2 regions of the Streptosporangium sp. NPDC023825 genome follow, and region 2 is predicted to be linked to the other one. Evidence: riboswitches for the same ligand, from Rfam matches in the RefSeq annotation. Region 2 holds a riboswitch; the other holds the start of a gene.
The links. A riboswitch is a leader RNA that binds a small molecule or an ion and turns the genes downstream of it on or off. The one in region 2 is predicted to bind thiamine pyrophosphate.
Positions count from the first base shown of each region.

Region 1: linked by a shared signal. The riboswitch ahead of AB0G15_RS21800 (cytosine permease) and the one ahead of thiC (phosphomethylpyrimidine synthase ThiC) in region 2 are both predicted to bind thiamine pyrophosphate.

Region 1 covers NZ_JBFAAE010000024.1:62,714-67,452, forward strand. Annotated here, with positions in the region: gene AB0G15_RS21795 (methylated-DNA--[protein]-cysteine S-methyltransferase) at 1-221, shown strand, start outside; gene AB0G15_RS21800 (cytosine permease) at 336-1,709, opposite strand; TPP riboswitch at 1,700-1,812, opposite strand; gene AB0G15_RS21805 (rhodanese-like domain-containing protein) at 2,532-2,855, opposite strand; gene AB0G15_RS21810 (TenA family protein) at 3,015-3,620, opposite strand; gene AB0G15_RS21815 (DM13 domain-containing protein) at 3,636-4,226, opposite strand; gene AB0G15_RS21820 (GPP34 family phosphoprotein) at 4,393-4,739, shown strand, end outside.
Region 2 covers NZ_JBFAAE010000070.1:27,892-32,630, reverse strand. Annotated here, with positions in the region: gene AB0G15_RS37420 (mannose-1-phosphate guanyltransferase) at 1-1,522, opposite strand, end outside; gene AB0G15_RS37415 (CDP-alcohol phosphatidyltransferase family protein) at 1,526-2,122, opposite strand; TPP riboswitch at 2,217-2,329, shown strand; gene thiC (phosphomethylpyrimidine synthase ThiC) at 2,322-4,055, shown strand; gene AB0G15_RS37405 (methyltransferase domain-containing protein) at 4,117-4,725, shown strand.

The DNA of each region.
Region 1 (4,739 bases), on a different contig from region 2:
TGACGACCTACCTCGAGATCGCCGAGCGGATCGGCAGGCCGCGCGCGCTGCGCGCGGTCGGCAACGCGCTGGGCAGCAACCCGGTGTGCGTCATCGTGCCGTGCCACCGGGTGGTCGAGAGCGAGGCGGTCCTCGGCGGGTACGCCGGGGGCTCGGCCGCCAAGGAACGCCTGCTGCGCATCGAGTCCGCCGCCGTGCTCCGCGGGCCCGGCGACGCGTAGACCGCGGTCCTTTCACCCCGGGACCCCACGACCGCCCTGGGATCGCCCCACGACCCCCTGGGACCGCCGCGCCTCTGCGCGGACCGGAAACGCCGGAAGCCGTACGGCGCGCGGTCAGGAGCGGCGACGGAGCGCGCCGAGCCCCAGGGTGACGAGACCCGCGACGAGGAACGCGGCGACGGACGCGCTCATCCACGGCTGCGGGACGAAGCCGATCGCGTCGCGGGCGCCCTTCCAGAACGAGGACCACCACGCGACCTCCGGGGCGACCGGCAGCGCGGCGAGCATCCACCAGGCCACGAAGCCCAGCACCCACGGGAGCACCATGAGCGGGCGCGAGGGCGCGGTCTCCGAGGTGTCCCAGCGCCTGTCGCCGCCGAGCAGGAAGTAGTCCACCGCGAGCACCGCGAACATCGGCACGAAGACCGCCCCGATGAGGCCGAGGAAGACGGTGTAGGTCTGGTCGGTGGCGAAGATCGCGAGCAGGGTGACCAGCGCGCCGATGGCCACGGAGATGACCCGGCGGTCCAGCCTGGGCAGCAGGTTCTGCAGCGACATCGCGGTGGAGTAGACGTTCACGAACGACTGGTCGGTCTCGCGCAGCACCAGGATGCCGAAGAAGATCGGGCCGAGGGCCGCGGCCACGAAGGGGTCCCAGACCTGGCCGGGGTCGTTGCCGACCAGCGCGAGCGCCGCGATGCCGAGGACCAGGCAGGCCACCTGGGCGATCGTGTAGCCGCCGACGACCCCGGCGAACGCGGCCCTGCCGGAGCGGGAGAAGCGGGCGAAGTCCGCCGCGACCGGCACCCACGAGACCGACAGCGCGATCACGTAGTCGACCGAGGGGGCGAACGCCTCCCAGGATCCGCCGCCGATCGCCGGTCCCCGCTGGAACAGGGCGACCATGAACCAGATCATCGAGATCACCACGGCGGCGGTGACGTACCTGCGGAGCAGGCGGACCGCTCCCAGCGGCCGGATGGTCAGCGCGGTGGTGATCACCCCCGCGAGGACCACCCAGAGCGCGTAGGGCACCTCGATCCCGAAGGATCCCGCGATGGCCTGGGCTCCCTGGGAGATGACCCACAGCTCGAAGACGCCCCAGCCCAGCATCTGGACGATGTTCAGCACGGTCGGCAGGTAGGAGAGCCTGGCCCCGAACAGCCCGCGCAGCAGGACCATCGCCGGAGCACCGGTCCGCTGCCCGGGAATCGCGGCCAGGCCCACCATCGCGGTGCCGACGACGCTGCCCACGACGGCGGCCAGGATCGCGGCCACGAAGCTCAGCGGCCGGTCGCCGAGCGGATTGATCAGCGTGATCGCGCCGGAGAAGCCGAGCAGGCTGACACCCAGATTGGCCCAGAGCGCTCCTTGGTCGAGCACGCCGAGGGCCTTGGGGGGAGCCTCGCCGAGGGTGAGGGGCGCCTCGGCCGCCCCGGAGTTTCCGGAATCGCCGGAACCCTTGGAATCGACGGCGGCAGACGTCATCACGCACTCCCTACGCCGGCATTACCCGGACAGGTTCATGCGGTCGGCGACAGCCGTAGTCGCCCTCTCAGCCTGGTTGCCCCAAGCTCCCGCGTTGGTTGACACGCGAAGCCGGGATCGCCCCAGCTCGCGCCCTCATGATGCACCATCCGTCCGTATTCGGCCAGTGCCGGACCGGCTCGGCCGTCTCACGAAAGAGTCCCTGGACGTTCGCAGAAGCGCAGCCGCGTACGTAGCGGTAGCCGTACTTCATGGCTGTACGACAACTCCATTGCTGTACGACAACCGCCTGGCCTCCAGGTCTGGAGGCACTCCCGGACCTGGAGGTCCGCCGTGCGGAGCACTCCAGAACCCGAGCCAGGAGAGAGCGGGATCCCGCGGTTGAGGAGACGGAATCCCGCGACGAATATCACCGAAATTCTCAGGGGCGAAGGACCGAGGACGGCGCGCACATCTCATGGCCACTGCCGTACTTCGTAGCCGCACGAGGAGAGAAACGGTCCTCTACCGATGCGTGAATGGCCTCTGACCCGCGCTGCAGCGGCGGCACACGTAAGCGCAGCACCGTCCGGACAGGTTCATGCGGCCGGCGGCGCGTCGGATGTCGATGAGACCCTCTGCGTGGTTCCGCCCCCCAGCCCGGTTACGCCCGAGCTTCCGCGGCGGAAATTCGCCCTGATCATTCCGTTCACTCCTTTCTCGACAAGGGTCTCTCCTGGCGAGAGCCTCGGCGGGGGCTCTCCTTCGCGTCTCGGCGAGGGCCCTCCTCGCGCGGCCCTGGAGGCTCGGGCGCGGGAGGCTCGGGCGACGGGTTCGGACGGCTCAGGCGACGAAGGGGTCCTGGCCGCTCTCGGCGATCATCGGACGCCCCGCGACGTCCCAGGACCGCATGCCGCCGCCGACGTTGATCGCGTCCCAGCCGACGTGGTTGAGCCAGGCGGTGGCGTTCGCGGAACGGCCGCCGACCCGGCAGATCACGTAGACGGGCGCGCCCTTGGGCACCTCGTCGACCCGGGACTGCAGCTCACCCAGGGGAATGTGGACGGCGCCGGGCGCGTGCCCGGCACGCCACTCGTCGTTCTCGCGCACGTCGAGCAGGAACGCGTCATCCGGCACGGCCTGCGCCTCGACCTCAGGAACACTCATACGCCCATTGTTCCAACTCCTCCACCGGATGGGGCGCAAAGCCCCGTGGATGCCCTCATCCGGACCTTCGATTTCCCCTGATAGCAGGCCAATTTGGTACGTCCAGCCGTACCGGATCACCCGGCCCGCGGCGGCATCCGGGCAGCGGGGCGGACAAGGTCAGGGAACGTCCCAGAAGGCGAGTTCGTGAGCCATTCCCTCGGCGAACAGCTTCCCGGCCCTGCCCGGGTCCGGCACCGCCTCGTCGATCATCACCGCGATGCGCCCGGTCAGCTCGGCGAAGGCCGGGTGGGCGTAGGTGTCGACCCAGGCGCGGTAGCGGGGCTCGGCGGGCGGATTCTCCGCCAGGGCGCGGCCGAGCGTGGAGTAGCCCCACATGCAGGGGTAGAGCGCGGCCAGGCCGTCGGCGTAGACGGCCGCGGAGTCGAGCAGGAAGGAGGTGTACGCCGCGCAGGCCGGGCCCTTCCTCGCGCCGCCGAGGTCGGCGCCGAACTCGGCCGACAGCGACCGGTGCAGGCTCAGCTCCTCGTGGAAGGTGGCGTGCGCCAGGTCCACCAGGTCGCCCAGATGCCCGTCCGGGGCCTGCCAGGCGAGCCGCGAGAAGACGCGGACGTAGTCGAGCAGGAACAGGTAGTCCTGCTCCAGCCACGACCGGAACACCGGCTCGGGGAGATCTCCCCGAGCGATGCCCGCCACCGTCGGATGGGCGAGCTGCGCCTCGACGAGCGGGCGGCCGATGACGTGGAGTTCCTCAGAGACGCTCATGGGTCGGAGATTGTGTCAGGTCAGGGCGGCGGCGCCGAAGGAGACGCCGAAGCGCTTGCACCAGATGGTGACGGACCTCAGGCTGTCGAGGTCGGCCCCGGCGGGAATGGCGTAGTTGGCGTTGCCCCTGTTGCCCTTCAGGTCGCCGAGTTCGAGGTGCTTGCCGTCGTCCAGGTTGAACCATCCCGCGTTGCCCTTCTTGACGGGCTGGTCACTGAGCCAGACCCGCAGGTCCGGGCCGTCGGAGGTGTCCAGGTTCTCGATCCGCAGGACCCGGCTCCCGTCGGACAGTTCCAGCACCCTCGCCCTGCCCTCGGTCTCGTGCTCGTGGGAGATGAACGTGCCCGTGGCCAGGACCTTCGGCTCCTGATCCTGAGCGGTCTCGGTGGCCCTGGTCTCGGTGGCCCTGGCGGGCTCGCCCGTCTCGTCCTGCCGGGTGGCCTGCGGCCCGGGGGACGCGGCCGCGGCGGGCAGCGCCTCGTTCACCTCGACGGTGGTGAACAGGCGCCACGGCTGGAACAGGTACAGCGCGACACCGAGCGCGACGGCGCCCAGCGCCAGGACACCCCACGTGACGGGGTGCCGGAGCAGCCTCTTGACCCTCATCTGGACTCCCATCGCATACCTCCGGTGTGGAGACCCCCGGCCTCCGGTTACGGCGAGGAAGTCGAGACGTCCCTCCGGACTCGGTGCCGAGGCTATCCGCGATACCGTCCTAGATCGATTACGGAGTGCTTACGGCCGCGAGGCGCCCGCGACGTAGGGTCGGACGATGACGACGATCGCGGAGGAAGTGCTCCTGCTCGCGTACGACGAGGAGCGGGGCAGACAACTCATCGGCTCCTCGGAGCTGGACGCCGCGCTCGGCGGCGCGTTGCTGGCGGAACTGGCCGTCGGCGGCCGGATCGACCTCGCGGACAGGAAGGTCGCCGTTCTCGACGCGACCCCGGTCGGGGACGAGGAGCTCGACACGGCGCTGGCCAGGATCGCGGCCGAGCCCAAGGCGCGCAAGCCCGAGTGGTGGGTGCCAAGGCTCCACTCCGGCAAGCTTCGCTCCCGCCTGCTGTCGCGCCTGGCGGAGAGGGGCGTGCTGGACGAGGAACGGCGCAAGATCCTGGG
Region 2 (4,739 bases):
AGACCCGGTCCAGCTTGCGCTGGGCCGCCGGGGAAAGATCCGCGCCGTGCTCGTCCATGAAGACGATGTCGACGCTCTGCGGGTCTCCGGGGGTGGTGCGCAGCGCGATGCCGCCGACGGCGTTCTCCCTGGCGGTGTGGAAGCGGGCCACCGGGAGCGGGGACGCCTCCAGGTCGAGCACGTTGATCGCGCTGGCGTTCAGGGCGCTGATCACGGCCCGCTTCAGCGCCCGCGCGGCGCGGGAGGAGTCGCGGGAGGTGATGACCGAGGCGCCCTTCTTCAGGGTGGTGGCGTAGGCGCTGGCCAGCCGTACGCACAGCTCGGGGGTGATCTCGACGTTGACCAGCCCCGAGACTCCCCGGGGGCCGAACAGGTTGCGCTGGGCGCGCGGCTCCCAGATGACGCTGTTGTTGATCACCGCCCCGGCCTCGATGGTCTTGAACGGGTAGATCTTGACGCCGGAGGAGATGTACGCCTCGGCCTCGATGATGCACTCGTCGCCGACGACGGCGCCCTCCTCGACCCTGGCGCCGGTCATCAGGTCGGTGTTCTTGCCGATCACGCAGCCGCGCAGGTGGGCGCTGGGCCCGACGTAGACGTTGTCGTGGACGACCGCGCGGTGCAGGAAGGCCCCCTCCCTGACCACCGCGTTGCTGCCCAGCACGGTGTACTCGCGCAGCTCGGCGCCCGCCTCGATCTTGGCGTAGTCGCCGACGTAGAGGGGGCCCTTCAGGACGGCGTCGGCGTCGACCGAGGCCCCCTCGGCGACCCAGACGCCCGGCGAGACCTCGAAGGCGTCGATGTCGACCTTGACCCGGCCGGACAGGACGTCGGCCTGGGCCTTGAGGTAGCTCTCGTGGGTGCCGACGTCCTCCCAGTAGCCGTCGGCCACGTAGCCGTACAGCGGGGCGCCGCGCTCCAGCAGCCTGGGGAACACGTCGCCCGACCAGTCGACGGACTCCCCGGCCGCGATCTCGTCGAGGACCTCGGGCTCCATCACGTAGATGCCGGTGTTGGCGGTGTCGGAGAAGACCTGGCCCCAGGTCGGTTTCTCCAGGAAGCGCTCCACCCTGCCCTGGTCGTCGACGATGACGATGCCGAACTCCAGCGGGTTGGGGACGCGCTTGAGCCCGATCGTGACCATCGCGCCGTTCTCGCGGTGGAAACGGATCATGTCGGTCAGGTCGATGTCGGTCAGCGCGTCGCCGGAGATGACCAGGAAGCGGTCGTCGCGGAGCCGGTCGGCGGCGTTCTTCACGCTGCCCGCGGTGCCGAGCGGCGTGTCCTCGGTGGCGTAGTACAGGCTCATGCCGAGCTCGTCGCCGTCGCCGAAGTAGTTGCGGACCAGGGCGGCCAGGAACTGCACGGTGACCACCGTCTCGGTGAAGCCGTGCCGTTTCAGCAGGCGAAGCACATGCTCCATGATCGGCCGGTTGATCACGGGTAGGAGAGGTTTGGGCTGGTTCGCGGTCATCGGCCGGAGCCGTGTCCCCTCCCCGCCCGCCATGACGACGGCCTTCACAGATCACCTCTTAAGGCGTTTGGCCTCGCTTGTCAGCTGACGCACCTGTACCCAATACAGCACCCCGGACCACCAGTACAGGCCGGTGCCCCAGATGGCCAGGGACCAGCCGACGATCCCCGCCACCTCGGCGTACCAGGAGGGATGGTGGGCCAGGAAGAGCAGTGGGAAGGCGTAGAGCAGGTTGGCCGTGGCGGCCTTGCCGAGGAAGTGCACGGGCAGCGCGGGACCGTACCCGAGGCGGCGCAGGATGAGCGGGATGCCCAGCAGCATCACGTCGCGCAGTGGGATGGCCAGCGCCAGCCACCAGGGGATGATCTCGCGCATGGCGAGGCCGAACAGGGTGGCCAGGATGTAGAGCCGGTCGGCCAGCGGGTCGAGCAGGCGGCCGAGCCTGCTGGTCTGGTTCCAGGCACGGGCGATCTTGCCGTCGAGCCAGTCGGAGAACCCCGCCAGCATCAGCAGGGCGACGGCCCAGCCGTCGGCCTTCGGGCCCAGCACCAGCCACAGGAAAACCGGCACCCCCAGAAGCCTGGCCAGGCTCAACGCGTTGGGGACCGTCCAGATTCGGTCCTCGGCCCCCGATGCTTCCGGATTCACCGGCTGATCTCCCTCCCCGTACCTGATGGTGACACTACTGCGTCCGATGCGGCCGGGTGGATGGTGGGCGCGGGGGATACGCGTTATCGTTCCGTTCGACCAACGCGGGAGCCCGGAGAACCGGGCTGAGAGGACGGCCGAGACAGCCGCCGACCGCCAGAACCTGCTCCGGGTAATGCCGGCGAAGGGAGTTTGCGCGATGACCGACGCGCGTATTTCCAGCTCCAAGATCTACCAGGGCGACCTGCGCGTCCCCATGCGCGAGGTGCGCCTGACCGACGGGACCGCGGTCACGCTGTACGACACCTCGGGCCCCTACACCGACCCGTCCGTGACCACCGACGTCACCCGCGGCCTGCCGCGCCCGCGCGAGGAGTGGATCCTGGAGCGGGGCGACACGGTCCGGTACGGCGGCCGATCCGGCGCCCCCGGCGACGACGGCTACCGCGACCGCGACGCCTGGGCCCGCGACCTGCGCTCCCTCGACGCGGTCTTCACCGGCGGCGGCGACCGGCCGCTGCGCGCGGCGGGGGCGCCGGTCACCCAGCTCGCCTACGCCCGGCGCGGCCTGGTCACCCGGGAGATGGAGTTCGTCGCGGTCCGCGAGGGCGTGACGCCGGAGTTCGTCCGCGCCGAGGTGGCCGCCGGGCGGGCGATCATCCCGGCCAACGTCAACCATCCCGAGAGCGAACCGATGATCATCGGCCGCAACTTCCTCGTGAAGATCAACGCCAACATCGGAAACTCGGCCGTCGCCTCCACCGTCGAGGAGGAGGTGGACAAGATGACGTGGGCGATCCGGTGGGGCGCCGACACGGTGATGGACCTGTCCACCGGGCGCAACATCCACACCACCCGCGAGTGGATCATCCGCAACTCCCCCGTGCCGATCGGGACCGTCCCGCTCTACCAGGCGCTGGAGAAGGCGGGCGGCGACGCGGCCCGCCTGTCGTGGGAGATCTACCGCGACACCCTGATCGAGCAGTGCGAGCAGGGCGTGGACTACTTCACCGTCCACGCGGGGGTGCGCCTGGCCCATGTGCCGCTGACCGCGCGGCGCAGGACCGGGATCGTCTCCCGGGGCGGCTCGATCATGGCGGCCTGGTGCCTGGCGCACCACCGCGAGAGCTTCCTCTACGAGCACTTCGCCGACATCTGCGAGATCCTGGCCCGCTACGACGTGGCGTTCTCGCTGGGCGACGGCCTGCGCCCCGGATCGATCTCCGACGCCAACGACGAGGCGCAGTTCGCCGAGCTCAGGACGCTGGGCGAGCTCACGAAAATCGCTCACGCGCACGACGTCCAGGTGATGGTCGAGGGCCCCGGCCACGTCCCCATGCACAAGATCAAGGAGAACGTCGACCTGCAGCGCAAGCTCTGCGACGACGCCCCGTTCTACACCCTCGGCCCGCTGACGACCGACGTCGCGCCCGGCTACGACCACATCACCTCGGCCATCGGCGCGGCGATGATCGGCTGGTACGGCACGGCGATGCTCTGCTACGTCACGCCCAAGGAGCACCTGGGCCTGCCGGACAGGGACGACGTGAAGACCGGCGTGATCACCTACAAGATCGCGGCGCACGCGGCCGACCTCGCCAAGGGCCACCCGGGCGCGCAGGCGTGGGACGACGCGCTGTCCGACGCCCGGTTCGAGTTCCGCTGGGAGGACCAGTTCGCCCTCTCCCTGGACCCCGGGACCGCCCGGTCCTTCCACGACGAGACGCTGCCCGCCGCCCCGGCCAAGACCGCGCACTTCTGCTCGATGTGCGGTCCGAAGTTCTGCTCGATGAGGATCAGTCACGACGTGCGCAGGTTCGCCGAGGAGCGCGGCCTGACCGGCGCCGAGGCCCTGGAGGCCGGGATGCGGGAGAAGTCGGAGGAGTTCTCCCGCGAGGGCGGCCGGGTCTACCTGCCCGTGGAGGGTCTCTGAGCCGCCAAGATCGACCAGGCGGCGTACTGCAGGCGCTTCCGTACCCTCTACCCTTCAAACCATGACCAATGACACCACGCTCTTCCTGGGGCAGTGGATCCGCTCGCCGGGCACCGTCGGAGCGGTGGCGCCGAGCTCGCGGCGGCTCGCCGAGGCGGTGGCCTCGCCGGTCCCGCACCGGGGCGACCCGGTGATCGTCGAGCTCGGCCCCGGCACGGGCGCGTTCACGGCGGAGATCCAGCGCCGGCTGGGCGGCCGGGGGCACCACATCGCCGTCGAGATCAACCCGAGGCTGGCCGAGTTCCTCGCCGCCAGGAACCCGGGCGTGGACGTCGTGGTCGACGACGCGGTACGGCTGCCCCAGCTGCTCCAGGAGCGCGGCCTGCCCCAGGCCGACGCGATCGTGAGCGGGCTCCCCTGGGCCGCCTTCTCCGAGGAGACCCAGGCCCGCCTGCTGGGCGCGGTCACCGGGATCATGGGTCCGCACACGGCCTTCACCACCTTCGCCTACAGCTTCGCCAAGCGCCTTCCTCCGGCGCGGCGCTTCAGGAGGCGCCTGATCGACACCTTCGAGGAGGTCGTCACGGGCCGGACGGTGTGGGGCAACGTGCCGCCGGCCTTCGTCTACCACGCGCGCAGGCCGCGGCTGGAGCCCGCCCCGGAGGCCTGACCCCGCGGGCCGGG